2 regions of the Azoarcus sp. Soil_N_20 genome follow, and region 2 is predicted to be linked to the other one. Evidence: predicted binding sites of a transcription regulator. Region 2 holds the regulator's gene; the other holds the start of a gene.
What was found. The regulator FliA, encoded in region 2, starts transcription of late flagellar genes. The targets are predictions, from matches to a motif close to CTAAAGTTNNNNNNNNNNNNGCCGNTA.
Positions count from the first base shown of each region.

Region 1 (14,957 bases), on a different contig from region 2:
CCGTGCGCGCCGCGTCCTGCGCCGCCTTGCCGTTGAGGTCGGCGCCGCTGGAGGCGGCGGTCGCCGAGGCGTTGGGTACGCGCGCGGTGTCGGAGGCGGTGACGCGGACGCGGTCGATGTCGATCTGCAGTTCGCGGGCAACCACCTGGGCGACCTTGGTGAACAGGCCCTGGCCCATCTCGGTGCCACCGTGGTTGAGCATCACCGTGCCGTCGGTATACACATGGAGCAGGGCGCCGGCCTGGTTCAGGTGGGTGGCGGTGAAGGAGATGCCGAACTTCACCGGGGTCAGCGCGATGCCCTTCTTGATCACCGGGCTGTCGGCGTTCCAGGCGTGAATCGCCGCACGTCGGGCGCGGTAGTCGCAATCGGCTTCGAGTTCGGTGGTGAGTTCGTCGAGAACATTGTCCTCGATGGTCTGGCCGTAGTGGGTGGTGTTGCGCTCGGTGATGCCGTAGTAGTTGAGCTTGCGCACGTCGAGCGGGTCGCGCCCGAGGTGGCGGGCGATGGCGTCGATGACCTCCTCGATGCCGAACATGCCCTGCGGCCCGCCGAAGCCGCGGAAGGCGGTGTTCGACACGGTGTTGGTCTTGCAGCGGTGGGAGTCGATCGCCACCGCCGCCAGGTAGTAGGCGTTGTCGGCGTGGAACATCGCGCGGTCGGCGATCGCGCCGGTGAGGTCGACCGAGTAGCCGGCGCGGGCCGCCTGGCGGAAGCGCACGCCGAGGAGGCGGCCGTCGTCGTCGAAACCGGCTTCCCAGTCGATGCGGAAGTCGTGGCGCTTGCCGGTGAGGATCATGTCGTCGTCGCGGTCCAGACGCAGCTTGACCGGGCGGCCCGTATGGCGCGCGGCGATCGCGGCGATGGCGGCGATCTGGCCGGGCTGGCTCTCCTTGCCACCGAAGCCGCCGCCCATGCGCCGGCATTCGACCACCACATCCTTGGCCTCACGCCCGAGCGCATGGGCCACCTGGAGCTGGATCTCGCCCGGATGCTGGCTGGAGGAATAGACCTTCATGGTGTCGTCTTCCTGCGGGATGGCGTAGGCGATCTGGGTCTCGAGGTAGAAGTGGTCCTGGCCGCCGACGCGCACGCTGCCCGCCAGCCGATGCGGTGCGGCGGCGATCGCGCCATCGGCATCGCCACGGTGCAGTACGGTGTCGGGCAGCACCCGGGTGCCGGCGTCGAATGCGGCGTCCACCGTAAGCAGTGCCGGCAGCCGGTCGTATTCGACCCGGGCGAGGCGGGCAGCCGCACGGGCTGCGCGCATGTCGTCGGCGAGCACCACGAACAGCGCCTGGCCATGGAACTGGACTTCGTCGGTGGCGAAGATCGGATCGTCGTGCACGACCGGGCCGAAGTCGTTGACGCCGGGGATGTCGGCTGCAGTGAGCACCGCGACCACGCCGGGCGCGGCCCGCACCGCACCGAGGTCGAGCGCCGTGACCCGGGCATGGGCTGCGCTGGCAAGGCCGACGGCGGCGTGCAGGGTGCGTCGCAGCTCGGGCAAGTCGTCGATGTAGGCGGCGTGGCCGGTGACGTGCAGTACTGCGGATTCGTGGGGCAGCGCAGTGCCGGCGGCGCCACGGCATGCAGCGGCGGGCCGCGTTTCAGGCCTGTTCATGGCCGCTCTCCGCGATGTCGATGCGGGTGGGCACCCCGGCATGGTCGAGCTGCAGGCGGGTGAGCAGGTTTTGCGCCACGCGCATGCGGTAGTCGGCGGAGGCGCGCATGTCGGACAAGGGCTGAAAATCCTGCATCAGCGCCGCGCGGGCGTCGGCCAGCGCCGCTGCGTCGAAGGGGCGGCCGCTGAGTGCGGCTTCGGCATGGTGGGCGCGTCGGGGGGTGGCGGCCATGCCGCCGAACGCCAGCCGCGCCTCGGTGATCACGTCGTCGTTCAAGTGCAGCGCAAAACCGGCGCAAACCGCGGAGATGTCCTGGTCCTGCCGTTTGGAGATTTTCCACGCCCGAATGAGGTGGCGACCCGTGCGTGCGTTGCGCAGCGGGATACGCACCGCCTGCACGAACTCGCCCGGCGCCAGATCCATCTGCTGGTAATCGCGGTAGAGCGCCTCGAGGGGCAGCAGGCGAACGGTGGTGTCGTGACGCAGCACGACCTCGGCGCCGATTGCAATCAGCGCCGGCATGGTGTCGCCGATCGGGCTGCCGTTGGCGATGTTGCCGCACAGGGTGCCGGCGTTGCGGATCGGGCGCGAGCCGAAGCGGCGCCACAGCTCGGTCAGCTCCGGGTAATGCGGCAGGATGGCGCCGAAGGCGTCTTCGAGGTTCACCGCGGCGGCGATCTCGAGCCAGTGCTCGTTCTGCTCGATACGCTGGAGCTCGCGCACCCGGCCGAGATGGATCAGTACGTGCAGCACACGGAACTGCTTGGTGATCCACAGGCCGATGTCGGTGCCGCCGGCGAGCACGGTCGCCAACGGATGGCTCGCGAGCAGCGTGGCGAGTTCGGCGAGGGTGGCGGGGGCAATGAAGCGGCCCTGCGGGTGGCTGATGTCGAGCGTGCGCAGGTCGTCGAGTGCGGTGAGGCGGGCGAGCAGTTCGCGGCCCGCCGCGGTGCCCGCGACGCCCTGCCAGTGCGGCGCGGGCAGGGTGCTGCCGGCAGCGGGCAAGCGGTACATCCGGTGTGCGGCGTCGATGATGGGCCGATAGCCGGTGCACCGGCACAGGTTGCCCGACAGCGCATCGGCAATCGCGTCGCCATCGGGCGCGGATTCGGTCTGGTACAGCGCGAACAGCGACATCACGAAGCCGGGGGTGCAGAAGCCGCATTGCGAACCGTGGCAATCGACCATGGCCTGTTGTGCCGGATGCAGGATGCCATCGGCCGCGCGCAGGCTCTCCACCGTGAACAAGGCCTTGCCATGCAGCGTGGGCAGCAACTGGATGCACGCATTCACGCTGCGCCAGTCGAGGCGGCCATCGCGCGCTTCGGCCAGCACCACCGTGCACGCGCCGCAGTCGCCCTCGGCGCAGCCTTCCTTGGTGCCGGTTCGTGCCTGATCCTCGCGCAGCCAGGTGAGCAGGGTGGTGCTCGGGGCGACGTCGTGCAGCCGGATGTCGCGGCCGTCGAGCAGGAAGTGGATTTCTGCGGTGTTCATGGTGCAAATTTAACACCGCCACAGCCCGGGCGCGCGATGGCGCATCGATACAAAATGTGGGAAGTTATGAAATTCGGTTGTGAGTTTGGTGCGGCGCGGAAAAAAACGCCCCGTCATCACGAAAAAGACTTCAGGGAGTGATCAGCAGCCGGCTCTGCCGCGGCAGGTGGCGGGTCAGGAAGTCCATCTGGTCGGCCAGGATGTGGCGGTTGCACAGGATCAGGTATTCGGCCTTGTTCGGCACATAGGGGGCGTACAGCAGCGCCATGCGCGCCTGCTCCGGGGTGCGGCCGCTCTTGCGCTGATTGCACGGCCGGCAGGCGGTGACCACATTCATCCAGATGTCGCGTCCGCCCTGCGACACCGGATTCACGTGGTCGCGGGTGAGCTGGCTGCCGGGCAGGCGGTGGCCGCAATAGCCGCACAGATGGCGGTCGCGCCGGAACAGCTCGCGATTGTTGAGCGGTGGAACCTGGGCGAGGGCACCCGGGCGCAACGCCCGGCCCTTGATGGCGATGATGCTGTGGGTGGTGATCTCGGAGCGCAGTCCGGTCATCCGCGAGGTACCGCCCAGAAAACGGAATTCGTGCTCCCCGATGCTCCACGCCACCAGATCGCGCGCATGGTAGTGGCAGGCCGCCTGCCAGGAGATCCAGCGATGCGGCGTACCGTTCATGTCGAGCGACAGGATCCACGGATACTGGCCATCGTCCTGGATGACCATTCCGTCCGGTCCTGGCAGCATCATCCGGTGTTCGATCAGCACGCTTCCTCCGTGGCCATAGGCGAGGCGCGCCGGAACGCGATGCACCCCGTTCCTGAATGAAAACAGACATCAACCCGCAGCGCAAGCAGCGCGCGGCGTTTCGGGCTGTCGGGGGCTCGGGGGACGCGCCGTTCACCGCGCCGGGAACGAAGGCGTTACCTATTTGCCCTTTTCGAGCGGGGCGAGCGGGCCGATGCTGCCGGTATGGAAGGACCAGTTTCCGGTGCGCCGATCCTCGAAGAAGTGACGCAGGCTCAGGGCGATGGTACGGAAGGCGATTTCGTCCCACGGAATGTCGGCCTCGTCGAACAGTGCGACCTCCAGCGACTCGGCGCCGGGGCGGAAGTCGAGATCGAGCAGCCGGGCGCGGTACACGATATGCACCTGGCTGATGTGGGGCACATCTATCAGCGAGAAGATTTCGCCCACCGCGATGCGTGCACAGGCCTCTTCCAGCGTCTCGCGTGCGGCCGCCTGGGCCGTGGTTTCGGCGTTTTCCATGAAGCCGGCGGGCAGGGTCCACTTGCCGTGGCAGGGTTCGATGGCACGCCGACACAGCAGGATCCGCTCACCCCATTCGGCGATGGCGCCCACGACCAGCTTCGGGTTCTGGTAGTGGATGGTGCCGCAACTGTCGCAGACATGGCGTGGTAATGCGTCGCCCGGCGGGACGCGAAGGGTCGTTGTTGCGCCGCAACTCGAGCAGAAGTTCATCGGCAGGCCATCGGTGAGGGAATGGTTTGATTTTAATCCGTAAAGTGCGCCCGCACGTCGTGTCGCTGGTAGTGGCGCGAGGGTCACGGTAGAGTGGCGCATTGTATGGGCATTACGCCAGCTTTCCGGTCCCGGGTTTCCGCGCTCCCGCGCAGGCGGGAGCGCGGATGCGGGCCGGGGAGCCGGATTCCTGCCCGAGTGGGAATGACGACCCGGGCCTGTTCAGGAGGTCGGCTTCCTGACCGTGATGCTGAAAATGACAGCCTGACGAGATCATGTCCCCTCAGATCGAAATGAACCGCTTCGCGCAGCTCAAGGCCACCGGCGACCTTCCCTCGCCTCGTGGGGTCGCGCTGGCCATCATCCGCATGACCCAGGATGAGGATGTGTCGATGCCCGAGCTTGCGCGGGTGATCAAGGGCGATCCGGCTTTTGTCGGGCGCCTGGTCAAGGCGGCGAACGGGCTGGTCGGGCGGCAGAGGCGGGCGGTGGTTTCGGTGCACGATGCGTTGATGGTGCTCGGATTGCCGGCGGTGCGCACCATGGCGCTGGGATTTTCGCTGTTGTCGAGCTATCGCCGGGGAAACTGTGCCGGCTTCGACTACGACAGGTTCTGGTCCTCGTCCCTGTTGATGGCCTTGTCGATGCAGGCGCTGGTCCAGCGTCTGCGTTTTGGGGCGGCCGACGAGGCGTTCAGTGTCGGACTGATGGCCAGGATCGGCGAACTCGCGCTGGCGTCCGTTTATCCGGTCGAATTTTCGCGCCTGCTGCTCGAGGTTCAGCGCGCGCCGAATCTTCGCCTGGTCGATCTCGAACGGAAGACGCTGGCGATGACCCATCGCGAGCTGGGTGCGGCGATGCTGGCAGACTGGGGTCTGCCCCCCGTGTTCACCGATCCGGTATGTTTTTTCGAACAGCCCGAGAAGGCCACCTTTGCGCCGGATAGCCGTGAGTCTTCACTGATGCAGTGCCTCATTCTGGCCCGGGCGATTGCCGAAATCTGCCTGGCGCGGGAGTCCGAGCAGCCTGCACTGATGAATGTGGTGCTCAAGCTGGCCTTGCGTCTGGGCTATTCGCGCGAGTCTTTCGTCGAGACCTGTGTCGATGTCGGACAGCAGTGGGTGGAGTGGGGCCGGCTGCTGCAACTGACAACGGGCCGACCGCCGTCGTTCTCGGAGCTTTGCCCTGATGTGGCAGGCGGCGCCCGGTCCGTGGACGCAAAATCGCCCACCGCGGCAAACGCCGATCCCGCGGCCGTCCCGGCGCCCGGGAGCATTGCGTCCGGCCTGCGCATTCTGGTCGCCGATGACAACGTCGGCGATCGCGATCTCCTCAAGGGCATTCTCCTCGACGCAGGACATCGGGTTTTCGAAGCGGTTAGCGGGCAGCAACTGATGGAGAGCGTCCTCGAAATACAGCCTCATATGATGGTGCTCGATTGCAGCGGACTGAGCGGCGAATGCAGTACGCTGATCCGGTCGCTGCGCGCCACCCGCATCGGCCGCAGCATGTACATGTTGTTGCTGACCCCCGCGGACGACGAATCGGTTTCAATCCGGATGTTCGAGTCCGGTGCCGATGATTTTGTCGTCAAACCATTCAATGCCCGGATGCTGAAGGCGCGGCTGCAGGCGGCACAGCGTGTCGTGCGTCTGCAGCAGGAACTCGAACGCGACCGTGAGGAGGTGCGGCACTTTGCGGCCGAGCTGGCAATCTCGAATCGTCGTCTTCAGGAGGCGGCCCTCACCGACGCCCTGACCGGTTTCCCTAACCGGCGCTATGCGATCGACCGTGTGCAGCAGGAGTGGATCGCATCGACCCGCAGCCGCAGGCCGCTTTCGTGCATGGTTGTCGATCTGGATGGCTTCAAACTGGTCAACGATACCTACGGACACGACGTCGGCGACATGGTGCTGCGCCAGACCGCCGATGCGCTTCGCGGTGCATTGCGTGGCCAGGATGTCATCTGCCGGACCGGGGGGGACGAATTTCTGGTGATCTGCCCGGAGACCGATATCGAGGCGGCAAAGATCTGCGCCGAACGCCTGCGCCTGTCGGTCGTGCAGCTCGTGATCGAAACCGGCGGTCCGACGCTCGAGATGACGATCAGTGTCGGCGTCGCGACGCGGGACGATTCGATGAACGATCAGGATGCCCTGATCAAGCAGGCCGACCGTTCAGCCTATCTGGCCAAACGCGAGGGGCGCAACCGGGTTGCATCCATTCAGGCCGCCCGGCCCGGCGTGGTGAGCACCTGACGGGCATCGTCGCTTCCCTCATGCCACATGAGCGTGTTGTTGTTTTTTGACGACAAGGCAAACCCCTGTGATTGAAAGGGAATGTTGCGAATGTTGAGAAATTACTTTAACTTCAAGGCCGCTTCTCCCGCGAAGGGAATTTTATTCCATGAAACGCCCCGATTATCAGGCAGAGATACGCGAACTGAATCTGGCATATCTGATGTTGGCGCAGCAGATGCTGCGCGGCGATCGCGAAACTGCGTTGTTCAGGCTGGGGCTGAGCGGGGAAGTGGCCGATTTTGTCGCAGGGCTTTCGGCTGCCAAGCTGGTGCGGATGGCGGGCAGCCAGATGCTGATACCGCAATTCCGTTTCAATGATGAGCAGCTTGCCCGTCTGATGGCAGGCGAAGGCCGCGATTCGGCCACCTCGAGTCTGCATGCGGCAATCATCGCTGCAGGCAAGGCGGCCGAGGAAGCAGCCTGAGGAGATGAATACATGAAGAACAAACGAATCATCGACGAAGCAGCCGACATCGACCGCGCGGTGGAGATGGTTCAGCTCGGCGCCCGCATGCAGATGCTCGAGGCGGAGACCCGGCTCAGCCGCGAGAAACTGCTCAAGATCTACAAGGAAGTACGTGGCGTCTCGCCCCCGAAGGGCATGTTGCCATTCTCGACCGATTGGTTCATGACCTGGCAGCCGAACGTACACTCGTCCCTGTTCATGGGTTTTCATCGCTTCTTCGAACAGTGTGCCGGAATGACCGGACTGGACTCGATCATCAAGTCCTACCATCTCTATCTCGACCAGATCGAAGCGGAGCGGATGGAGCCGGTACTGAGCCTGACCCGCGCCTGGACACTGGTGCGTTTCTTCGATGCCGATCTGCTGCACCTGGCTGCCTGCACCTGCTGTGGTGGACGTTTCGTGGCACATGCCTACGACCCGACCCACGCATTTGTCTGCGGCTTGTGCAACATGCCGTCGCGTGCGGGCAAGACCAGGCGCGCTGCCGTGCGCAAGACCAAGATGCGCGAAGTCGTCGCCTGAGTCACTTCGGCCACCAGCAAGGGCTGCCGCTGATCCGGCAGCCTTTTTTTCGCGCCCTGCATTCAAGTTTTGCCCATCGCGACCGTTACAATCCCGCAACTACAAACGCTTGTGGCCCCATCGCCTGGAGTGAGCAGTGTTTCTGATCATCGGCTACGTCATCATTCTCGCGGCATCGTTGGGAACCTATGCGGTGCACGGCAGTTTGCTGGCACTCTGGGTGCCGCTCGAGTATCTCGCGATCTTCGGCCTGATGATCGGTGGATTCGTGGCCGGCAATGGGCCGAAGGCAATCAAGGCGACCCTCGGCTCGCTGAGTTCGGCGGTCAAGGGCTCGAAATACAATCGCGCACTGTATGTCGATCTGCTGGCGATGCTGTTCGAGATTCTGGCCAAGGTGCGCAAGGAAGGGCTCATGTCGATCGAGAACGACATCGAGAATCCGGATTCCAGCGCGATTTTCTCCAAATACCCGGGCCTCACTTCCGACCATCACGTGGTCGAGTTCCTGTGCGACTACCTGCGCATGATGGTCGGCGGCAACCTGAACGCGTTCGAGATCGAGAACCTGATGGACATGGAGATCGAGACCCATCACCAGGAGGCGCACCTGGCGCCGCACATCGTGTCCAAGGTGGCCGATGCGGTGCCTGCCTTCGGTATCGTGGTCGCGGTGATGGGGGTGGTGAATGTGATGGGCTCGGTCGGCGAGCCGCCGGCCGTGTTGGGCAAGATGATCGGCGGCGCGCTGGTCGGTACCTTTCTCGGCATTCTGCTGTCCTACGGCTTTGTGGCGCCGCTGGCCAGCCAGATCGAACAGAAGGTCGAGGAAGGCGGCAAGATCTATCAGGTGATGAAGGTGGTGCTGCTGGCGAGCATGAACGGCTATGCTCCGCAGGTCGCCGTGGAGTTCGGGCGCAAGGTGCTTTACTCCACCGATCGTCCGACCTTCATCGAGCTGGAAGAAGAAATCAAGAGCCGCAAGGGTTGAGACGAGGCATGGCGAAGCCCGGTTTCCTGTTGCGGCGTTGTGGTCCGGAATCTGGCCGGACCGGGGGTGAGGCGTGAGCGACGACACCCAGCAGCCGATTATCGTCAAGCGCATCAAGAAAGGCGGTGGTGGCGCCCACGGCGGTGCATGGAAGATCGCCTATGCCGACTTCGTGACCGCGATGATGGCCTTCTTCCTGCTGATGTGGTTGCTCGGGTCGACTGCACAGGGGGACCTCGAAGGCATTGCCGATCACTTCCAGAATCCGCTCAAGCTGGCAATGTCCGGCGGCGAAGGCTCGGGCGACAGTTCCAGCATCATCAAGGGGGGTGGCGAGGATCTTTCACGCAAGGTCGGCCAGGTCAAGCGCGGGGATACGCCGAGCACGCGCGCGATCAACATCGATGCGGCGCGGCAGCGGGCGCCGGGGGAGACCCGGGATCCGGAGGTCGAGGCCGCCGAATTGCGGCGTGAGCGCTCGCGGCTGATCGACCTCAAGGGGCGCATCGAGGCCATCATCGAGGCCGACCCGCAACTGCGCCAGTTCAAGAACCAGATCCTGATGGACATCACCGCCGAGGGGCTGCGCATCCAGCTGGTCGACGAGCAGAACCGGCCGATGTTCACCTCGGCGAGTGCCGAATTGCGTCCATACACCCGCGACCTGTTGCGCACCATCGGACGTGCGCTCAACGACGTGGGCAATCGCGTGAGTCTGTCCGGGCATACCGATGCGGCGCAGTATGCGGGGGGCGATCGCGGCTTCTCCAACTGGGAATTGTCGAGCAACCGGGCCAATGCCTCGCGTCGGGAGCTGGTCCTGGGCGGGCTGGAGATGGCCAAGGTGGTCCGGGTCGTCGGTCTGGCCGATACCATTCCGCTCAAGAAGGAAGATCCGTTCGATCCGATCAATCGCCGTATCAGCATCATCGTGTTGAACAAGCGCGCGGAGGAGGCGATTCGCGGCGAGAGCGGCAATCTGGAGGTCGACGCCGCTGGCCCGGTCGATCCTGCCGCACTTGGCGAACGCATCCGGCGCGAGGGATCGTCCATGCCGCCACCGGGCGGCCCGCTTCCACCGCTGCGCTGATCGATCGGCGAAGCGGTTTTCCGGCTGCGGCGCGGGCGGGTCCTGTGTCTTTGACGAGGTTTATCCATGTCCTTGCCGTTTTCCTCTCGCCGTCCGCTCGCTCCGGCGGGTGGCGGCGATCCGCCGAGGCGCTCCGCAGCGACGTCGGCGGCCCTGCAGTCGATGGCCGTTACGCAGAATGCGGCCGGGGCAGGACGCGAGCGCGAGTTCGAGTTCACCACGGCCGATTTCGAACGGATCCGGAAGCTGATCCATGAGCACGCCGGCATTGCCCTGTCGCCGGCCAAGTACGACATGGTATATAGCCGCCTCGCCCGGCGGCTGCGTGCTTGCGGGGACCGGACCTTTGCCCAGTATCTCGTGCGCCTCGAGCACGGCCGGGGCGAGTGGGAGGCTTTCGTCAACGCCCTGACGACCAACCTTACCTCCTTCTTTCGCGAGGCGCATCATTTCGAGATCCTTGCCGAGCAGTTGAAGACGATCGGCGACAAGCGCAGCATCCGCATCTGGTGCTGCGCGGCATCGACCGGCGAAGAGCCCTATTCCCTCGCCATCACCGCCTGCGAAGCGTTCAATACCCTGACGCCGCCGGTGCAGATCCTGGCGAGCGACATCGATACCGCGGTGCTGGCACAGGGGGAAGCCGGCGTGTACCGCCAGGATCGTGTCGAGCGCCTGTCGCCCGAGCGACTGGGCCGCTACTTCTCGCGCTTGAACGGGACGCAGGACGGCAGTTTTGCGGTTCGTCCCGAACTGCGTCGGCTGATCTCCTTTCGCCGCATCAACCTGCTCGATTCCGTGTGGTCGACGCAGGGACCGATGGATGCAATTTTCTGCCGCAACGTGATGATCTACTTCGACAAGCCCACCCAGTACGGAATCCTGAAGCGCTTCGCGCCCCTGCTGCGCCCGGAAGGGCAATTGTTCGCCGGGCATTCGGAAAGCTTCATGCACGCCGCGGACATTTTGCGTTCGCGCGGACGCACCGTGTACGTGCGCCTCGATTCGCCCTTGCGCTGAGCGCGACACGCTTGATGCACGCGCACTCGCAGTCGGGCAACATCGTTTTCATCGGGGCCTCGACCGGAGGCACGGAAGCGATCAGGGAGGTGCTGGGCGGGTTGCCTGCGACCATGCCGCCCGTACTGATCGTGCAGCACATGCCGGAGATGTTCACGGCGTCGTTCGCGCGCCGCCTTGATGGTCTGTGCGCGATGCGGGTCAAGGAGGCCGAGCAAGGCGAGCGCATCGAGCCCGGCACCGTCTATCTCGCACCCGGTCATTCCCATCTGTCGATTCGTCGGGCCGGCGCCGGTTTCCAGTGCGAACTGGCGAAGTCGGACCCGGTAAATCGTCATCGTCCTTCGGTGGACGTGCTGTTCCACTCCGCGGCACAACAGCTTGGCCGTGCCGCGATCGGCGTGCTGCTCACCGGGATGGGCAAGGACGGTGCCGCCGGTTTGCGGCGCATGGCTGACGCCGGGGCATGGACCATGGCCCAGGACGAAGCCTCCTGCGTGGTGTTCGGCATGCCGCGCGAGGCGGTGCAACTCGGCGCTGCGCGCGAGGTGGTCCCCTTGGGTGAGATCGCCGCACGCATCCTGCTGCGCCTTCCGGGCACCACTGGCCGCAGCTGAAAGCCTTCCTCACCGGGAACGATCTCACCGTTTTCGGGGGAATGCGGTCTTCGGGCTAAAGAAGTTCGGTATATGCGCCGATACAATGGCGTATGGAAGCGGCGCACGTGTGGTACTTGCGCCGGAAGTTTCGTCAGTGCGGCGCGGGCCGCAAAGGGAGCGGGAAATGGGGATCTGGCCGATTTGCATCATGCTGGGCCTGGCGGCCGGATTGGGCGGAGCCGCTGCCAGCGCCCTTGCTTCGACTCCGTCATGGACGGTGGCTGGCGCGCACCTGATCGTGGGTGTCGTGATTGCCGTGCTCGCCCAGATCGTCCTGAGGAGCCGTTTCGGCGCTCCGCTCGATGCGTTTGCGGCGACCCTGAAGGCGACCTTCCAGGATGGCGACCTGTCGCGCCGCGCAGTGTCGGGCGGAGGCGCGCTCGACGGGTGTGTCGGTCACTACAATCAGCTCATCGGAAGCTTTCAGGGGATCGTCGGCAAGGTCATCTATGACGCGCAGCGCGTCGCCGAGAAATCCGAGGCGCTGTCCGGTCATGCCCGCAGCGTGGCCGACGGCTCGAATGCGCAGCGCGAGGCCTCCGGGCAGATGGCCCGGGCCATCGAGGAGATGACCGCAGGCGTGAACGCGGTCGCCGAGCACGCGACCCAGACCGCCCAGAACGCGCAGCAAGCCCGCGAGTTGTCGCTGGACGGCGCCCGCGTGGTGTCCGAAGCGTCTGCCGAGATCGATCAGATCGCACGCTCGGTCGCCCAGTCCGCAAACGTCATTTCTGCGCTCGGGGACCGGTCCCAGGCGATCAGCGGCATCGTCAAGGTCATTCGCGAGATCGCCGATCAGACCAATCTCCTGGCGCTCAATGCGGCGATCGAGGCGGCGCGTGCGGGCGAGCAGGGACGGGGGTTTGCGGTGGTGGCCGACGAAGTGCGCAAGCTCGCCGAGCGAACCTCGTCGGCCACCACCGAGATCAGCGGCATGATCGCGGCGATCCAGGAAGAAACCGGGGTGGCGATCGTTTCGATTCGCAAGGGTAGCGAGCAGGCGCACGCCGGAGCCCAGTTGGCGCAACGCGCCGCTGGCACCCTGGAGCAGATCAACCTCGGTGCCCAACAGACCATGGAGCGTATCGACGAGATTGCGGTTTCGATCGCGCAGCAGAGTCGTGAAGCCGACAGCGTGGTTGGCAATGTCAGGCAGATCATGAGCATGGTGGAGCGCAATGCCCATGGTGCGTCGCAGACTCTGAACGAGGCACAGGAGCTCGATAGTCTGGCGATCAACCTGCACGAGATCAGCAAGGTGTTCAAGCTGGGCGCGGAGGGCGAACTGGCCATGAGCACCCACAAGCGCATGCCCGAGATCGTGCACCAGGCCGCGGCCGAGATCGGACGGCTGCTGGAGCAGGCAATCGCCTCCGGGCAGATCACCGAGGACGCCTTGTTCGATCAGTCCTACCAGCCGATTCCGAACACCCGTCCGCAAAAGTTCACCACGCGATTCGATACCTTCACCGACAAGGCGTTTCCGCGCATCCAGGAAAGCGTCGTGAAGCAGCACGGTGAAATCGTCTATGCGATCGGCTGCGATCGTCGCGGCTACGTGCCCACCCATAACACCCGCTTCTCGCAGCCCCTGACCGGCGACCATGACAAGGACTTCGTCGGCAACCGGACCAAACGCATGTTCGACGACCCTGTCGGCAAGCGCTGCGGCGCCCATGAACTTCAGTTCCTGATCCAGACCTATCGTCGTGACACCGGCGAGATCATGCATGACATCTCCGCGCCGATTCACGTCAAGGGAAGGCACTGGGGCGGCTTCCGCATGGGCTATCAGGCCTGACACTATATTGCTGGCGGCCTTGATGCGAGAATGCCCGTCCCCGGGTGCTCGGACAGGGACTCCTAAAGTTTGTCCGGGCACGGTCGATAAGCTACTCAAATCGCTACCGGTCGCGTCGACCGGGCAAGCAGCCTCCCGTTGCGGAGAACCCAATGTCTGACTTACTGAAGAACATAGACGCACGAACCCGGTTGGCCGGTACCAACAAGCTGGAGATCCTGCTGTTCACCCTGGGCACGGACCAGCGCACCGGGCGCCGCGAAACCTTCGGCATCAACGTATTCAAGGTGCGCGAGGTCATGCGCACGCCGGGGATCACGGCGGCGCCGGAAATGCCGTCCTCGGTCGAGGGCATGGTCAGTTTGCGCGGCGTGCTGGTGCCGGTGGTCGATCTCGCCAAATATGTGAATGTCGGAACGGACAACCCGCGCGAAATCATGATCGTCACCGAATACAACGGCCATACGCAGGGTTTCCTGGTCGAAGCGGTGGATACCATCCTGCGCCTCGATTGGTCGCAGATGCGGGTCCCGCCCGAGATGCTGACCGCCAACATGGGCGGGCTGGTGACCGCGGTCACCGAGTTGCCGGGCAACAAGCTGGTCATGATGCTCGACGTCGAGAAGGTCCTGTCGGAAACCACCCGCTACGACGACAGCTTCATGTTCAAGGACATCGATCCGATCGACGACGGCAGCCGCCATACCGTGCTCTTTGCCGATGATTCATCGGTGGCGCGCAAGCAGATCACCCAGACCCTCGACGTGCTCGGCGTGCGCTACATTGCTGCGGTCAATGGCCGCCAGGCCTGGGAGGAGTTGAAGAAGCTCGCCACCCACGCCGAGAGCTCGGGTCGCAAGGTGCGCGACATGCTCAGTCTGGTGCTGACCGACGTCGAGATGCCGGAGATGGACGGCTATATCCTGACCCGCCATATCAAGTCCGATCCGCGCTTCGAAGGGGTGCCGGTGGTCATGCATTCCTCCCTTTCGGGGATGTCGAACCAGCAATTGGGCAAGTCCGTCGGGGTCGACGAATACGTCCCCAAGTTCGAGCCGCAGCGGCTGTCGCAGACTCTGCGCCGGTTGATAGATCGCGACGTCCCGGCGTCTGACAGGAAGTGAGGTGAGGTCATGCTGAGTCTGGATCAAAAGGATACGGCGCTGCTCGATTCGGTGGACGGCCGCACGATGCTGGCGGGCTCCAACCGGATGGAGATCCTGCTGTTTTCGCTGGGTACCAGTGAAACCTTCGGGATCAACGTGTTCAAGGTGCGTGAAGTGTCGACGACCCCCTTCATCACCAAGGCGCCCAACATGCCCAAGGGTGTCGAGGGACTCATTTCGTTGCGCGGCAACGTCATCCCGGTGCTGTCGCTGGCCAAGATCCTCGGGCTGGACGGGTATGGCGATCCGCTCGGCGGCTCGATGATGGTGACCGAGTACAGCAAGCGCACGCTGGGCTTCCTGGTCAATGAAGTGGATCGCATCATCCGCGTCGAGTGGG
Region 1 is NZ_JBDGKX010000002.1:476,066-491,022, forward strand. Features, by position in the region: gene xdhB (xanthine dehydrogenase molybdopterin binding subunit) at 1-1,624, opposite strand, end outside; gene xdhA (xanthine dehydrogenase small subunit) at 1,611-3,119, opposite strand; gene AC3A35_RS06715 (HNH endonuclease) at 3,250-3,885, opposite strand; gene AC3A35_RS06720 (NUDIX hydrolase) at 4,045-4,599, opposite strand; gene AC3A35_RS06725 (GGDEF domain-containing response regulator) at 4,875-6,857, shown strand; gene flhD (flagellar transcriptional regulator FlhD) at 7,006-7,323, shown strand; gene flhC (flagellar transcriptional regulator FlhC) at 7,336-7,890, shown strand; gene motA (flagellar motor stator protein MotA) at 8,027-8,881, shown strand; gene motB (flagellar motor protein MotB) at 8,955-9,971, shown strand; gene AC3A35_RS06750 (CheR family methyltransferase) at 10,038-10,991, shown strand; gene AC3A35_RS06755 (CheB methylesterase domain-containing protein) at 11,006-11,608, shown strand; gene AC3A35_RS06760 (methyl-accepting chemotaxis protein) at 11,775-13,451, shown strand; gene AC3A35_RS06765 (chemotaxis protein) at 13,604-14,575, shown strand; gene AC3A35_RS06770 (chemotaxis protein) at 14,585-14,957, shown strand, end outside.
Region 1: a site for FliA is predicted at 7,952-7,978, ahead of motA (flagellar motor stator protein MotA). Genes of this name have one in related genera too.

Region 2 (14,957 bases):
GCCCGCTCGCGCCGCGGGCCGAGCCACTGCCGGGGCGCGAGGCCGATGACGCTCGGGTGCGCGCATTGCAGGATGCGAATGCGCACCTGATGGATGAACTCAGCGGCATTCGCGGCATGATCGAACGTCAGCTCGCCGGCTTCGCCTGGGGCGAGACCCGCCGCCATGCGCCGGCACGCGCCACCCTCGTCGGTGAACTGCTCGAGGCCGGATTCTCGGGCGCAACCGCACGCCAGCTGGCCGAAGCCATCCCCGAGGATGCAAGCCCCGAGCAGGCCCATGCGATCGTCCGCACCACCCTCGATCGCCAACTGCGAGCGCGCTCGACCGACGACGACATCATCGATCGCGGCGGCGTCTACGCACTGGTGGGCCCCACCGGGGTCGGCAAGACCACCACCACGGCCAAGCTGGCGGCGCGCTGCGTGGTGCGCCACGGTACCGGCAAGCTGGCGCTGATCACCACCGACGGCTACCGCATCGGCGCCCAGGAGCAGCTGCGCATCTACGGCCGCATTCTCGGGGTGCCGGTGTTTTCGGTGCGCGACGGCGCCGACCTGCGCCAGACGCTGACCGAACTGCGCGGCAAGCACATGGTGCTGATCGACACCATGGGCATGAGCCAGCGCGACCGCATGGTCGCCGAACAGGCCGCGATGCTGAACGGGGCCGGCAACGTGCGGCGTTTGTTGCTGCTCAACGCCACCTGCCGCGGCGACACCCTGGACGACGTGGTCCGTGCCTACGCCGGGCCCGATCTCGAAGGCTGCATCTTCACCAAGGTGGATGAGGCCGCATCGCTGGCGCCGGCCATCGACGTCGCGGTGCGCCGCGCGCTGGAAGTGTTCTACGTGACCAACGGACAGCGGGTGCCGGAAGACCTGCATCTGCCCAATCGCGCCTACCTGCTGCACCGTGCCTTGCGCGAGCAGCGCGGGGAGTCGCCGTGGCGGCTGCAGGGCGACGAAGTCGGGATGATGCTCGCCGCCGCGGGCCACGGAGCCTAGGATGAGGCCATCACGCCCACAGGATGCGCGAACGGTCGGCCCGGCACGGCGGGCCGGTCCGGCAGCCACGGCGCGGCGCGCCGTGAAACCGCTGTTTCACTGCCCCGAAGGGGCGCCGGCCTCCTTCGGGATGGCCCGCCAGGAGGTCTGACATGATCGACGGACGCGAGGACCAGGCCGCAGGCCTGCGGCGTTTGTTCCGCCATGCGCCGCCCACGGTGGTCGCACTCTATGCCACCGGCCGTCACCGCACCCAGAACGCCGTACGCGCGGCACACCGGATTGCCGGTCATGCGCAGCGTGTGCTGGTGCTCGACGAGGCCACCGGCGACGAGACCCTGGCCGAGGTGCTCGGCCTGCCGGCCGGGCCCGACCTGCTGCAGATGCTCGACGGGCGCATGACCCTGGCCGGTTTGCTGCAACCGGTGCCGGGCCTGCTCGGACGGGTGCCCGCCGCCGCCGCGGCGCTGGCGCTGCCCCTGCTCGACGACGCCCGCCGCGCCTGCCTGGTGGAGGCGCTGCGGGTGCTGCATCGCCATGCCGGATTCGTGCTGATCCATGCCGGGCAGAGCTCGGCGAGCGATCCGTCGCCTTTTGTCCATGCCGCACCGCGCCGTCTGCTGGTGGCCGAGGCCAGTGCGTCGGGGGCAACCGAGGCTTACCAGGTGATCAAGCAACTGGCGGCGGCCGGTGCCGGGTCGCTTCATGTGGCGGTGTCGCGCGCGCGCAATCGGAGCGATGCCGAGGCCTTCTTCACCAGTCTGCAGGGGCTGGTCCGCCGTCACGTGGGGGTGCCGCTGGCATGGCTGGGCGAGGTCGAACGCGACGATCTGGCTGGCGGCCTGTCCCAGTCCGGATCGATGTCGACCACCCGCGAACCCGAGGCTGCGTTCCTGCGCAGTCTGGCCCTTGGACCATCGGCAAGGCCGGGCGGCCGCGCACGCCACGGATGACGATCAGGTGCCCATGACCTATCCTGCTGGTAATGCCGGCGTCAGTGCGGGAAAATGGCCGTCCCCGAATGGCCCTTCGCCCGTTCCCGAGCGGGCGCGACAAAAGAAGATACAGGTTCAATGGATGTACGACGCTGACGGCCGACTCGATACCGATCATCTGGTAGTGTCCTATGCACCGCTGGTGAAGCGCATTGCCTATCAGCTGATGGCAAAGCTGCCCGCGAGTGTCGACGTCGACGACCTGATCCAGAATGGAATGATGGGCTTGCTCGATGCCATCAATCGTTTCGAGGAAGGGATGGGCGCACAGTTCGAGACCTATGCCGTGCAGCGCATCCGCGGCTCCATGCTCGACGGCCTGCGCGACAACGACTGGGTGCCGCGCAGCCTGCGGCGGGACATGCGCCGGATCGAAGCGGCGATTCATGCGCTCGAGCAGCAGAACGGTCGTGCGCCGACCGAAACCGAACTGGCCGCAGCGCTCGGCGTGTCGCTCGCCGAATACCAGCACATGCTGCAGGACGCGCGCGGACATCAGCTGGTCTATTTCGAAGACTTCGCGCTCGACGAAGGCAGCGATTACCTCGATCGTCATCTGGGTGCGCACGAAACCAATCCGCTCGACCTGCTCGAAAACGCCGATACCCGTGCCGGGCTGGTCCGGGCGATCGAGGCCCTGCCCGAGCGCGAGAAGATGATCATGGCGCTGTATTACGACGAAGAGCTGAACCTGCGTGAAATCGGCGAGGTGCTCGGGGTCACCGAATCCCGTGTGTGCCAGCTCCACAGCCAGGCGGTGGCACGACTGCGTTCGCAGGTCGTGGGCGCACGCCCGGCTGCCTCCGGTACCGGTGCCCGTCGCGGCAGGCCGCCCAAGAATCCGTCGCCCTCAGGGGCCTGAACCAGCCCGGGAAGCGCGCTCTTATGGATAGCATCAGCCTCGTCGGCATTACGCTCGGACTCGCGGCAATTCTCGTCGGGCAAGTGCTCGAAGGCGGCCACATTTCGTCGCTGCTCCAGCCGACCGCCTTTCTGATCGTGGTCGGCGGCACCGCCGGCGCGGTCATGCTGCAAAGCCCGCTGCGGGTGTTCGTCGACGGCCTGCGGATGGCGAAGTGGGTGTTCGTTCCGCCCCTGGTCGGCCACCGCGTGATCATCGAGCAGGTTGCCGGCTGGAGTTCGGTCGCACGCAAGGAAGGCCTGCTCATCCTCGAGGCGCAGATCGATGGACTGCCCGATCCGTTCATGCGTCGCGGCCTGCAGATGCTGGTCGACGGCGTGGAGCCGGGCCGCCTGCGCGAGGTGCTCGAAGTCGAGATCGATACCTGGGAAGGGCAGCTCAAGCAGAGCGCCAGGATCTGGGACGGTGCCGGTGGGTATGCGCCGACGATCGGCATTCTCGGGGCGGTGATGGGGCTGATCCACGTGATGGAGAATTTGTCCGATCCGTCCAAGCTCGGTGCCGGCATTGCCGTCGCCTTCGTCGCCACGATCTACGGCGTGGGACTGGCGAACCTGGTGTTCCTGCCGATCGGCAAGAAGCTCCACGCGCACATCGGCACCCTGGTCGCCCAGCGCGAGATGTTCGTCGACGGGCTGGTCGGCATCGCCAGTGGCGACAACCCGCGCATCATCGAGAGCCGCATGCAGGGCTACGTCGTCTGACCGAACGCAGGAGCCGGAATGTCGCGCCGACGCAGGAACGGAAATGATGCCGAGCACGAGAACCACGAACGCTGGCTCGTCTCCTATGCCGATTTCATCACCCTGCTGTTTGCCTTTTTTGTGGTGATGTACTCGCTGAGCTCGATCAATGAAGGCAAGTACCGGGTGCTGTCGGATTCGATCGTGCAGGCGTTTCGCAGCATCAACGTCAACGAGAGCGGTCAGCAGATCATTGTTCCGCCGGTGACGGTGGTGACGCCGTCGATCATGCCGCCGGCGGCCAGGCCGCAGACGCCATCGCCGGAAGAACTGAAGGCCGAGGAGCAACGCCAGCAGAACGCCCGCAAGATGCGCAGCATGGCAGACGAGATCCGCCAGGTGCTGCAGCCGCTTACCGAGAGCGGACAGGTGAGTGTGACCGAAGGGGCGTTCGGCATCACCGTCGAGATCAACGCGAGCGTACTGTTCGCGCCCGGCGAGGCGGTGCTCGGCGCGCCCGCGGTGACGGCTCTGCGCGCGGTTGCGGGCGTGATTGCGCTGGCGGCCTTTCCGGTGACGGTCGAGGGCCATACCGACAACATCCCGATCAACACCTTCCGCTTTCCGTCGAACTGGGAGCTGTCCGCCGTGCGGGCCTCGTCGGTGGTGCGTCTGTTCGTCGAGTCCGGTGTGGCGCCGGAGCGCCTTACTGCCGCCGGGTACGCCGATCAGCGCCCGGTAAGCGCCAACACCACCGAAGAAGGGCGGTCGCGCAACCGCCGGGTCGCGATCATGATCGAATCGCGGGTGGCCGAAGCGCCGCCTGCGGCCGGTCCCGGCACCATCCCGCGCAACGATCCGCTGCGCTCCATCCTGCCGCCGATCGTGCCACCGGCACCGGGTTGACGCTCAGCTCATCCGTTCGGGCTTGAGCCGGATGGCGAGCTGCATCCCCTTGCGTGCCCGGCGATGGCGCATGTTCTCGCGCTGCGCCGGCTTGAGGACGACGCTGGCGGGCTTGCTGCCGCGGCCGATGCCGTCCACGGTCAGCACGGCGTCGTCGGCCGGTACCGCGATCGCGGCCAGCGCTTCGCCTTCGTCCATACCCATCACGATCACGCCGCGCCCGCCGGCCTGCACCTTCATCTCGGCGCGCGGGAAAATCAGCACGCGGCCGCTCTCGGATGCGGCGGCAATCCACTCGCCGAACACCCGCGCCGGGCGCAGCACCGTTTCGCCCTTTTCCAGCACCATGAAGGCCTTGCCCGCGCGTTGCCGGCTGGTGGCGTCGCCCACCGCGCAGATGAAGCCGTAGCTGCCGCTGTTGGCGAAGAAGTAGCTCGCCTCCGGCACGTCGGCCACCACCTGGGCCGGTTTGCCCCCGTCCTGGAAGTCGACCAGGGTGGCGAGCGGCACGCCGTCGCCGCGCCCACCGGGCAGCTCGGCCGCTTTCACCGTGTACGCGCGGCCATGGGTGTCGATCACGATCAGCGGCCAGGTGGTCCGGGTCTCGAGTACCGCAAAGGCGAAGTCGCCGGCCTTGTAGGTGATCGCCGCCGGGTCGATGCCGTGACCCTGGCGCGAGCGGATCCAGCCGTTCTTCGACAGGATCACGGTGATCGGTTCGTCGGCCACGCTGATCTCGGCCGGGGCCACCGCGGCGACGGTCTCGATCAGGGTGCGGCGGTCGTCGCCGTATTTCTTCGCATCGTCCTGGATTTCCTTCAGGATCAGCCGGGTCATCGCCGCCCGATTGTCGAGGATGTGCTGCAGGCCGGCGCGCTCGTCACGCAGTTCCGCCAGTTCCTTCTCGATCCGGAAGCCTTCGAGGCGGGCGAGCTGGCGCAGGCGGATCTCGAGGATGTCCTCGGCCTGGATCTCGGACAGGCCGAAGGCGGCGATCAGCGCCGGCTTGGGCTCGTCCGACTCGCGGATCACGCGGATCACTTCCTCGATGCGCAGGAAGGCGATCATGCGGCCTTCGAGGATATGGATGCGGCGATCGACTTCGTCCAGCCGGTGGCGGGTGCGGCGCTCGACGGTGACATATCGGAAGTCGATCCACTCGCGCAGGATCTGCACCAGATTCTTCTGCTGCGGCCGGCCGTCGCGGCCGATCATGGTCATGTTGACCGAAACCGAGGTCTCGAGGCTGGTGTGGGCGAGCAGCACCGCCATGAATTCGTCGCGGCTCTGACGGCTGGAGCGGGGTTCGAGCACGATGCGCACCGGCGACTTGTCGCTCGACTCGTCGCGCACGGTTTCGAGCGCACCCAGCACCAGTTGCTTGAGGTTCTTCTGTTCCTGGCTGACTTCCTTCTTGCCGGCGCGCGGCTGCGGGTTGGTCAGGGTTTCGATCTCGGCCAGCACCTGGGCGGTCGATACGCCGTGCGGCAGTTGCTCGACGATCGCCCGCCACTGGCCGCGCGCGAGTTCCTCGATGCGCCAGCGCGCACGCATGCGCAGCCCGCCGCGGCCACTGGTGTAGGCATCGCGTATCGCCTCGGGCGAGGAGATCAACTGGCCGCCGCCGGGGAAGTCGGGCCCCGGCATACGTTCGAGCACTTCGCTCAGGCCGGCTTCCGGATGGCGGATCAGGTGGCAGGTGGCTTCCGCCACCTCGCGCAGGTTGTGCGGCGGAATCTCGGTGGCCATGCCGACGGCGATCCCCGAGGCGCCGTTGAGCAGCACGAAGGGCAGGCGCGCGGGCAGCAGCTGGGGTTCTTCGAAGGCGCCGTCGTAGTTGGGGATGAAGTCCACCGTGCCGCGGTCGATTTCGGACAGCAGCAGTTCGGCGATCGGGGTCAGGCGGCACTCGGTGTAGCGCATCGCGGCGGCCGAGTCGCCATCGCGCGAGCCGAAGTTGCCTTGGCCGTCGACCAGCGGATAGCGCAGCGAGAAGTCCTGCGCCACCCGCACCATGGCGTCGTACACCGAGGTGTCGCCGTGCGGGTGGTACTTGCCGATCACGTCGCCGACCACGCGCGCCGACTTCACGTGTTTGGATGTGGACGACAAACGCATCTCGCTCATCGCGTACAGGATGCGGCGTTGCACCGGCTTCATGCCGTCCTCGACCTGGGGCAGCGCGCGCGACTTGACCACGCTCATCGCGTAGGCGAGGTAGGCGCGCTCGGCGTAGAGATCGAGCGGCAGGATGTCGTCGTTGTCTTCGGCTATCGGCGGTACGGGAGAGGGAGGCAGTGGCGGTGCGTCGTGGTCGGGAGTGTCGAAAATGTCGTTGCTCATCGGAATGGGGGTCGGAATGGAACCGAAGGGGGCCGGACACGCTGGCGCGCCCGGACGATGGGCCGCAAAGGGGGCGATCTTACCCCGTCTGCGGCGCCCGGCGCGAGCCTGTCGGCACGGCACCCCGGTGCGGGATGCGACGACAGACGACAAGCTTGTCGGAAAAGCGACTCAGTCGATCCCGGTTTCGGCATCGTCGTCGAGCAGCGCAGCGATCACCGAATGTCCCACGCCGTCCTCCGGATCGAGCACCTGCAGGCGGGCGACGATGTGGCGGCTGGCCTCGGGGTTGCCGCGGCGCAGTTCGATGAAGGCGAGCGCCTTGAGGAAGGACAGCAGGAAGCGCTGCGCCACCGAGCGCCGCGGGTCCTCGCCCACGTCGTCGCGGGTCCATTGACGCCAGTCGGGGCCCACGCGGGCCTGGTGGGCGGCCTCGGCGAGGCCTTCGAGCGCGGTGGCGAGGGCCTGGTCGAACTCGCGCTGCTGGTTCTGCAGTTTGAACAGGCAGCGATAGGCCGGCAGCGACCCGGGCGCGATCTCGATGGCGTGGCGGAACAGCGCCCGCGCGCGCGTCGGATCGGAGCGGTGACAGGCGACCCCTTGCTGCAGCAGGGCATTCACGTGCGGCGGCAGGGGGCCGAAGGCGATCAGGTTTTCCTGAGGCGTGGGTTGGGGCATGGCGGCGGCGGACGAAGTGCGGGTGGCCGCTTCTGAGCAAGTTGCATTCCATGGCCGGCGGGTATGGAATGCGCCGGCGACGCCGGGGGCGGAGATGGCACCGAACGTGCTTGGCCGGAAGGTCTGCCCACTGCCTCGTCGGCAAAAAACCGAACGGAAAACCCTCATGCGAATCGCGATCGCGACCGACCACTACACCGATGTCGCCGGCCATGCCGGCAAGGCGAGCCACTGGCTGATCTGGGCGTGCGAGCCGGGCAGGGCGCTGCCCGAACCGCAGCGGGTCGAACTGCAGAAGGCGCAGTTGATGCATTACTGGAAGGACGACGGTCCGCACCCGCTCGACGGCGTCGACATCGTGGTCGCCAACAGCGCGGGCGAGGGCTTCATCCGGCACATGCACAAGCGCGGCGCCGAGGTCCTGTTGACCGGCGAGGACGATCCGCTGGCGGCGCTTGAATCCGTGCTGGCCGGTGAGGCGCTGTCCGATACGCGCTTCGACGTCACGACGACGCTGTGCAAGCTGAAGGATCTGTTCTCGCGCTACTGAGCGATCTCTTTCGGGCCGCGGACGCCGCGGGGCACCACGAATCAGATATCGGCCTCGACCGAATCGCCCTTGTCCTCCATCCACGCCCGCCGCCCCGACGCTTCGCCCTTGCCCATCAGCAGGGTGAACATCTTCAGGGTGTCGTCGAAGGCCCCGGGACGGACATGGACCGGCAGCACGCGGCGGGTGGCCGGGTCCATGGTGGTCTCGCGCAGCTGGTCTGGGTTCATCTCGCCGAGGCCCTTGAAGCGGCCGATCTCGATCGCGTCGGGCTTGTAGCCTTCCTGGGCGAGGCGGTCGCGGATCGCGGTCAGTTCGCCCTCGTCGAGCGCATAGAGGCGGCGCGGCGGACGCTTCTTGCCCTGCGCGGGCACATCCACGCGGTACAGCGGCGGCTGGGCGACGTACACATGGCCGCGCTCGATCAGCTTCGGAAAGTGGCGGAAGAAGAGCGTCAGCAGCAAGGTCTGGATGTGGGCGCCATCGACGTCGGCGTCCGACATGATGATGATCTTGCCGTAGCGCAAGCCGGCGAGGTCGGGGCTGCTGTCGGCACGGTGGGCGTCGACGCCGAGCGCGACCGCCACATCGTGGATCTCGTTGTTGGCGAGCAGGCGGTCGGGGTCGATCTCCCACGAGTTCTGCACCTTGCCGCGCAGCGGCAGGATGGCCTGGGTCTCCTTGTTGCGCGCCATCTTGGCCGAGCCGCCGGCGGAGTCGCCCTCGACCAGGAAGAGTTCGTTGTCGGCGATGTCCTCGGACTCGCAGTCGGAGAGCTTGCCCGGCAGCACGGCGACGCCGGAGGTCTTCTTTTTCTCGACCTTCTGTGCGCTCTTCTGCCGCGCCAGGGCCTGCTTGATCGACAACTCGGCGATCGCCCGGCCGGCCTCGACATGGTTGTTGAGCCAGATCTCGAACGGGTCGCGCAACTGGCTGGAGACGAGCTTGACCGCCTCGCGCGAGTTGAGCTTTTCCTTCACCTGACCCTGGAACTGGGGGTCGAGCAGGCGGGCCGAGAGCACGAAGCTCATGCGCCCGCAGACGTCTTCCTGTTGCAGCTTCACGCCGCGCGGCAACAGGGTGTGGTGTTCGATGAAGGACTTGAGGGCGTCGAACACCCCCGCGCGCAAACCCGATTCATGGGTGCCGCCGGCCACGGTGGGGATCAGGTTGACATACGATTCGCTCGGCACCGCCGATTCGAACCACGCCAGCGCCCAGGTGGCGCCTTCGCCCGGGGCATAGCTGGGGTCGTCCCTGGTGGCGTATTTCTCGGCGGTGAAGATCGGTGCCACCGGCTCGACGTCACCGGCGAGTTCCTTCAGGTAGCCGGCCAGTCCTTCCGGATAGGACCAGGTCTTGCTCTGCACCGGGCCGGCCGTCTGCTCGATGTCGAGCCTGACCGAGACCCCCGACAGCAGCACCGCCTTGGAGCGCAGCAGCCGCTCCAGTTCGTTCATCGGTACCCGCGGGTTCTCGAAATACTTCGGGTCGGGCCAGACCCGCACCCGGGTGCCGGTCTGGCGTCCGCACTCGCCCTCCATCCGCACGTCGCCGATGGTCTCGCCGCCGTCGGCGAAATCGATCCGGTAACGCTTGCCTTCGCGCTTGACCTCGACCTCGATCCGGGTCGACAGCGCATTGGTCACCGATACGCCGACCCCGTGCAGGCCGCCGGAGAAGGCGTAGGCTGAGTTGCCCTCGCGCTTGTCGAACTTGCCCCCGGCATGGAGCCGGGTGTAGGCCAGCACCACGACCGGCACGCCTTCCTCTGCATGCAGGCCGACGGGAATGCCGCGCCCGTCGTCGGCCACGGTGACCGAACCGTCCACATGCAGGGTGACGTGGATCTTGCCCGCGAACCCGCCGAGCGCCTCGTCGGCCGCGTTGTCGATGACTTCCTGGATGATGTGCGCCGGACTGTCGGTCCGGGTGTACATGCCCGGGCGCTCTCGCACCGGTTCGAGTCCCTTGAGGACGCGGAAGGAGGATTCGTCGTATTGCTTGCCAGCCATGGCGGGCCCTGGGTGATTCCGGAAGGGCGCAAGGATAGCAGAGTGGAATGGTCCACCGGTGAGCACCCGCTCATCGGCCGCGCCGATGCAGGGTACTCAGGCGCTGCCGAGGATGCGGCCGCCGCCGGTGGGGCGCGATTGGCCGTCGGCGTCGTAGAGCTGAGGATGATTGGCGGCCGACAGCAGCACCGACAATGCGGCCTGGTTGTGCTGCATGCGTTCGGTGATCAGCTTGCCGTTGAGTTCGTTGCGCGTCCTGGCCTGGCCGGCCAGCTCGAGCACTTCGTTCCAGCGTGCCAGCACGCGCGGCAGGTGGGCGCAGCTTGCCCTGATCGAGACTTCATTGTTGGGCAGGCCGAAGCGTCCCAGCAACAGGGCACGGTCGTCATGCAGGCGCTGCAGTTGGCGGTAGCGGTCGGTCTTTTCGGTCGTCAGCGACAGGAGCGCGTCCGTGTCGCCAGCAACGAGCAGGGCTTCCTCGCGGCCGAGGAGGTCGATGAATTCCCTGAGCTGAATGGCTTCAGCTTCGATCAGGAGCGCAATGCGCTGGGTTTCGGCGGGTCCGAGTTTCTGCATCACCGAAGTCTAGCGCGAAAACCCTCAGCTGCGCTCGGATCGGGCGTCGAGCATCTGCCGAACACTGTCGATCAGGCCGTCGGCAATCCGGTTGGCGTCGATCTTGAAGCGGCCCTCGCTGATCGCAAGCTTGATTTCCTCGACCCGCTTGCTATCGACGACCGGCGTCTCGCGGATGGCGGCCTCGGCCTTCTGCAGGCTGGAGGACAGGGCCGACAGCTCGACCTTGTCGCCGCCCGCTGCGGGACGTGCGGAACCGGTTTCGACCCGGGGTCGTGCGTCCGCGGTCTGAGTGGTGCCGAGGGGCTTGCCCGTGCTCTCGATTTTCATGATGAAGCTCCAGATATGACTCGTCTGACCAACACATCGGCAGCTCTGGACAAAACTTTAGCGGAATTTACCGTTGCCCGGCGCAGGGGATCAATACCTGATCTCGACCGTTCCGCCGGCGTTGGCGGTGCCGGTGATGACCTGGCCGTTCGGCATCCGGACGCGAACCGATTCGCCCGGTGCCGCATTGTTCAGTGCGCGACCCTCGGCCGACACCTCGAAACCTTCACCGCTGCCGATCACCTTGACGTTCTGCCCCTGCCGGACCGCGGCGGGAATGCGCAGCATGTCGCCGCGCAAGGGGTTGCCCTGCGCGATCGCATAGCGGGTGTGATGGCCGACCGCCTGGGTGGGATCGGTCAGGGTGTTGTCGGGCAGGGCGGCGAGATCGCCATGACGGCGTGCGATGTCGGCCGGGCCCACGATCTGGCCGGCACGCATCGGCCGCGCGGTGACGAGATAGTCGGTCAGCACCGCAACCCGGGCCTGCAGATACGCCGCCCAGGTCACCGGCGAATCACAGCGTACGCCGACGCTGAGTGCACCCCACGCTCGGACGCCGCCGGGCAGGAAGGCGACGAGTTCGGCGCACGGCGGCAACTGGTTGCGTGCGTCGAGCGGGCCGATCTGGATCTCCACGCGCCCCGGCAGGCCGCGCGTCTCCTGTTCGAGAAAGCGTCTGGCGGCCGCTTCGACCGGTTCGGGGGCCTGCTGGGCGGCAAGCGGTCCGGCGGCCAGTGCGGCGGTCAATGCGATGAGGACAGGGGCGATGCGGGCGGCGAAGGCTGGAAGGCTCATGTGGCGATTGCAGCACGTCGGTCGCCCGCAGGCAACCCGAATTGCCGGCAATTTCTGCCGCGCGCCGGCATGGATGGGTCATGCGATTGCCGGACAGCGGTGAAATTGGCCGGGCTTTTCCGGTCTTATCCGCGCCAGGCACGCTGCGGCCCGGGGCTACCATCGGTGGCATGGAAGGTGCAATGAGATCCGCGAACACCTTTCGCCGTTGCGATCGCAACGACAACAGGATCACCGAGGTGATGTGATGCGAACCCTGCTCGACAGTCAATTGCGTGGCCACCAATCCGCGCTGAATCTCCAGGCCCACCGCCAGCAGTTGCTGGCATCGAATATCGCCAATGCGGATACGCCGCACTACAAGGCGCGCGACATCGACTTTCGCGAGGCCTTGCAGGGTTCGATTGCCGGCCGCCTCGGTCCGCTGGCGCTGAGCACCACCCGCAGCGGGCATCTGGCTGCGAGCGGCGCCCATCCGCTGGATGCGTTCACCAAGTACCGCACCGAGTCCCAGTCCAGTGTGGACGGGAACACGGTGAACATGGATACCGAGCGCGCCGCCTTTGCCGAGAATGCGGTGCATTACGAGGCCAGCATCACCTTCATCAACGGTCTGCTGCGGTCGATGCAGACCGCGATCAGCGGTCAGTAAGGTCCGACAGGAGCCTGGTCATGAGCATGTTCAACGTCTTCAAGATCGCCGGATCGGCGCTCAACGCGCAGTCGATGCGGCTCAATACCACGGCCTCCAACCTCGCCAACGCCGACAGCGTGGTGGCGGAAGACGGTCAGCCTTACCGCGCCAAGCAGGTCGTCTTTGCCGCCAAACCGGTGGCCGGTGAGGGCTCGGTCGGCGTGCAGGTGACCCGGATCGTCGAGAGTGCTGCGCCGATGCGGCTGGTGTACGAGCCCAACAACCCTGCGGCCAATGGCGACGGCTACGTGGAGATGCCCAACGTCAATGTGGTCGAGGAGATGGTGAACATGATCTCGGCCTCGCGTTCGTACCAGAACAATGCCGAAGTGATGAACACGGCACGAACCTTGCTGCAGCGTACCTTGCAGATCGGCCAGTAAGGGCCGTCCGGCACACGCCGCCGATAGCAGGAGAAAAGAATGAGCACCGTAGCCTCCACGACTCAGACCGCCAACAACGTTCTCGCCGGCCTGGCACGCAGCGAACCGGTCAACAGCAAGGACGACGAAGATCAGCAGACCCGCTTCCTGACCTTGTTGACCACCCAGCTGCGCAATCAGGATCCGATGAATCCGATGGAGAACGCCGAGGTGACCTCGCAGCTCGCGCAGATGAGCACGGTGGATGGCATCGAGCGGCTGAACAAGCTGTTCCAGTCCTTCGTCGATTCGCAATCCTCGGCCGACGGCATCAACGCGGCGGCGCTGATCGGGCGCGGGGTGCTGGTCGAAGGCAAGGGTCTGGGCCTGACCGAGGCCGGGGCGGTGGGCGGATTCGAGCTCGACGCCGCCGCCGACAAGGTCACGCTGACGATACGCGACGCGTCGGGTATCGCGGTATCCACGATCGAACTCACCGATGTCGAGGCCGGCAGTCACAACTACATCTGGGACGGCAAGGCGACCGATGGTAGCCAGGCGGCCGACGGCATGTACTCGGTGAGCATGGCGGCCACCATGGAAGGGGAGAAGGTGACCGGACGTGCGCTGCAGTTCGCTGCGGTGACCAGCGTGATCCGCGGCCCCGGCGGTACCGATGTGCAAGTGGGTTCATTGGGCGTATTCAAGCTTGACGACATCAAGCAGATTCTCTGATCCGGAGCAGCGAGCATGGCATTCCAACAAGGTTTGAGCGGGCTGGCATCATCGTCCAAGGCGCTTGACGTCATCTCCAACAACGTCGCCAACACGAGCACCGCGGGCTTCAAGGGCAGTACCGCCATCTTTGCCGACATGTATGCCTCGGCCCTGACCGGTGCCGTATCCTCGGTCCAGATCGGCATCGGCGGCACGGTCAATGCAGTGCGCCAGGCGTTCAACCAGGGCAATCTGACGACCACCAACAATCCGCTCGACATGGCCATCAACGGCAACGGCTTCTTCATGGTCGGGCGCAACGACGGCACCACCGCCTTCAGTCGCAACGGCCAATTCGACATCGACAAGGACGGCTTCATCGTCACGCCGCTCGGCGAACAGTTGATGGGTTTTCAGCGCGACCCGGCGACCGGCCTCATTCCGGTTTCGGGCGGCAGCGTTGCGGCGCTCAATGTTCCGCAGAGCGAAATTCCGCCCAACGCCACCACCGGCGTGGAGCTGACCGCAAACCTGGATGCCTCCGGCGATCTGCCCGCGGTCGCCACCTTCGATCCGGATGACGCCGAATCCTACAACGGCACCACGACGGTCGAGGTGTTCGACAGCCAGGGCACCCAGCATTCCCTGTCGCTGTACTTCGTGCGTACCGCGCCGACCACGGCCAATACCTGGGATGTCTATTCCTTCCTCGATGGCCAGCCGCCCACGGTGGCCACCCCGACGCCGCTTGCCTTCGATGCCCTGGGGGCGCCCACCGGAACCACCACGACCAATCCCACCTGGACGCTGAACTCGGGTGCCGGATCGCTCGGCTTCGAGGTCGACATGTCGAACCTGACCCAGTTCGGCTCGGATTTCTCGGTCACCGACGTGATTCAGGATGGATATCGTTCGGGCCAGATCGCGGGCATCTCCATCAGTCGCAACGGCGTCATCGAAGGCCGTTACACCAATGGCCAGACCCAGGAACTGGGCCAGGTCGCACTCGCGACCTTCCGCAGTCCGAACGGCCTGACTTCGCTCGGCAACAACCTGTGGGCTTCTTCTCCCGAGTCCGGTCCGGCGATCGTCAACAAGCCGGGCTCCGGCCTCAATGGCGTGATTTCCGCGGGCCAGATCGAGGAGTCGAACGTCGACCTCACCCAGGAACTGGTGCAGATGATCATCCAGCAGCGCAATTACCAGGCCAACGCACAGTCGATCCGGACCCAGGACCAGATTCTGCAGACCCTGGTCAACCTGAGATGAGTCCTGACCGCGGGCTGCGGGTCGCCCGTCTGGAGAGCTGAACATGGACCGCCTGATCTACACCGCGATGACCGGTGCGAAGAGCACGCTCGGCCAGCAGGCTGCGGTCTCG
Region 2 is NZ_JBDGKX010000015.1:42,949-57,905, reverse strand. Features, by position in the region: gene flhF (flagellar biosynthesis GTPase FlhF) at 1-1,007, shown strand, start outside; gene AC3A35_RS22820 (MinD/ParA family ATP-binding protein) at 1,160-1,960, shown strand; gene AC3A35_RS22815 (RNA polymerase sigma factor FliA) at 2,085-2,864, shown strand; gene AC3A35_RS22810 (flagellar motor protein) at 2,888-3,628, shown strand; gene motD (flagellar motor protein MotD) at 3,647-4,513, shown strand; gene parC (DNA topoisomerase IV subunit A) at 4,517-6,856, opposite strand; gene AC3A35_RS22795 (tetratricopeptide repeat protein) at 7,028-7,534, opposite strand; gene AC3A35_RS22790 (NifB/NifX family molybdenum-iron cluster-binding protein) at 7,701-8,084, shown strand; gene AC3A35_RS22785 (DNA topoisomerase IV subunit B) at 8,126-10,099, opposite strand; gene AC3A35_RS22780 (flagella synthesis protein FlgN) at 10,196-10,675, opposite strand; gene flgM (flagellar biosynthesis anti-sigma factor FlgM) at 10,700-11,005, opposite strand; gene flgA (flagellar basal body P-ring formation chaperone FlgA) at 11,096-11,803, opposite strand; gene flgB (flagellar basal body rod protein FlgB) at 12,051-12,455, shown strand; gene flgC (flagellar basal body rod protein FlgC) at 12,476-12,880, shown strand; gene AC3A35_RS22755 (flagellar hook assembly protein FlgD) at 12,920-13,594, shown strand; gene flgE (flagellar hook protein FlgE) at 13,610-14,845, shown strand; gene flgF (flagellar basal-body rod protein FlgF) at 14,889-14,957, shown strand, end outside.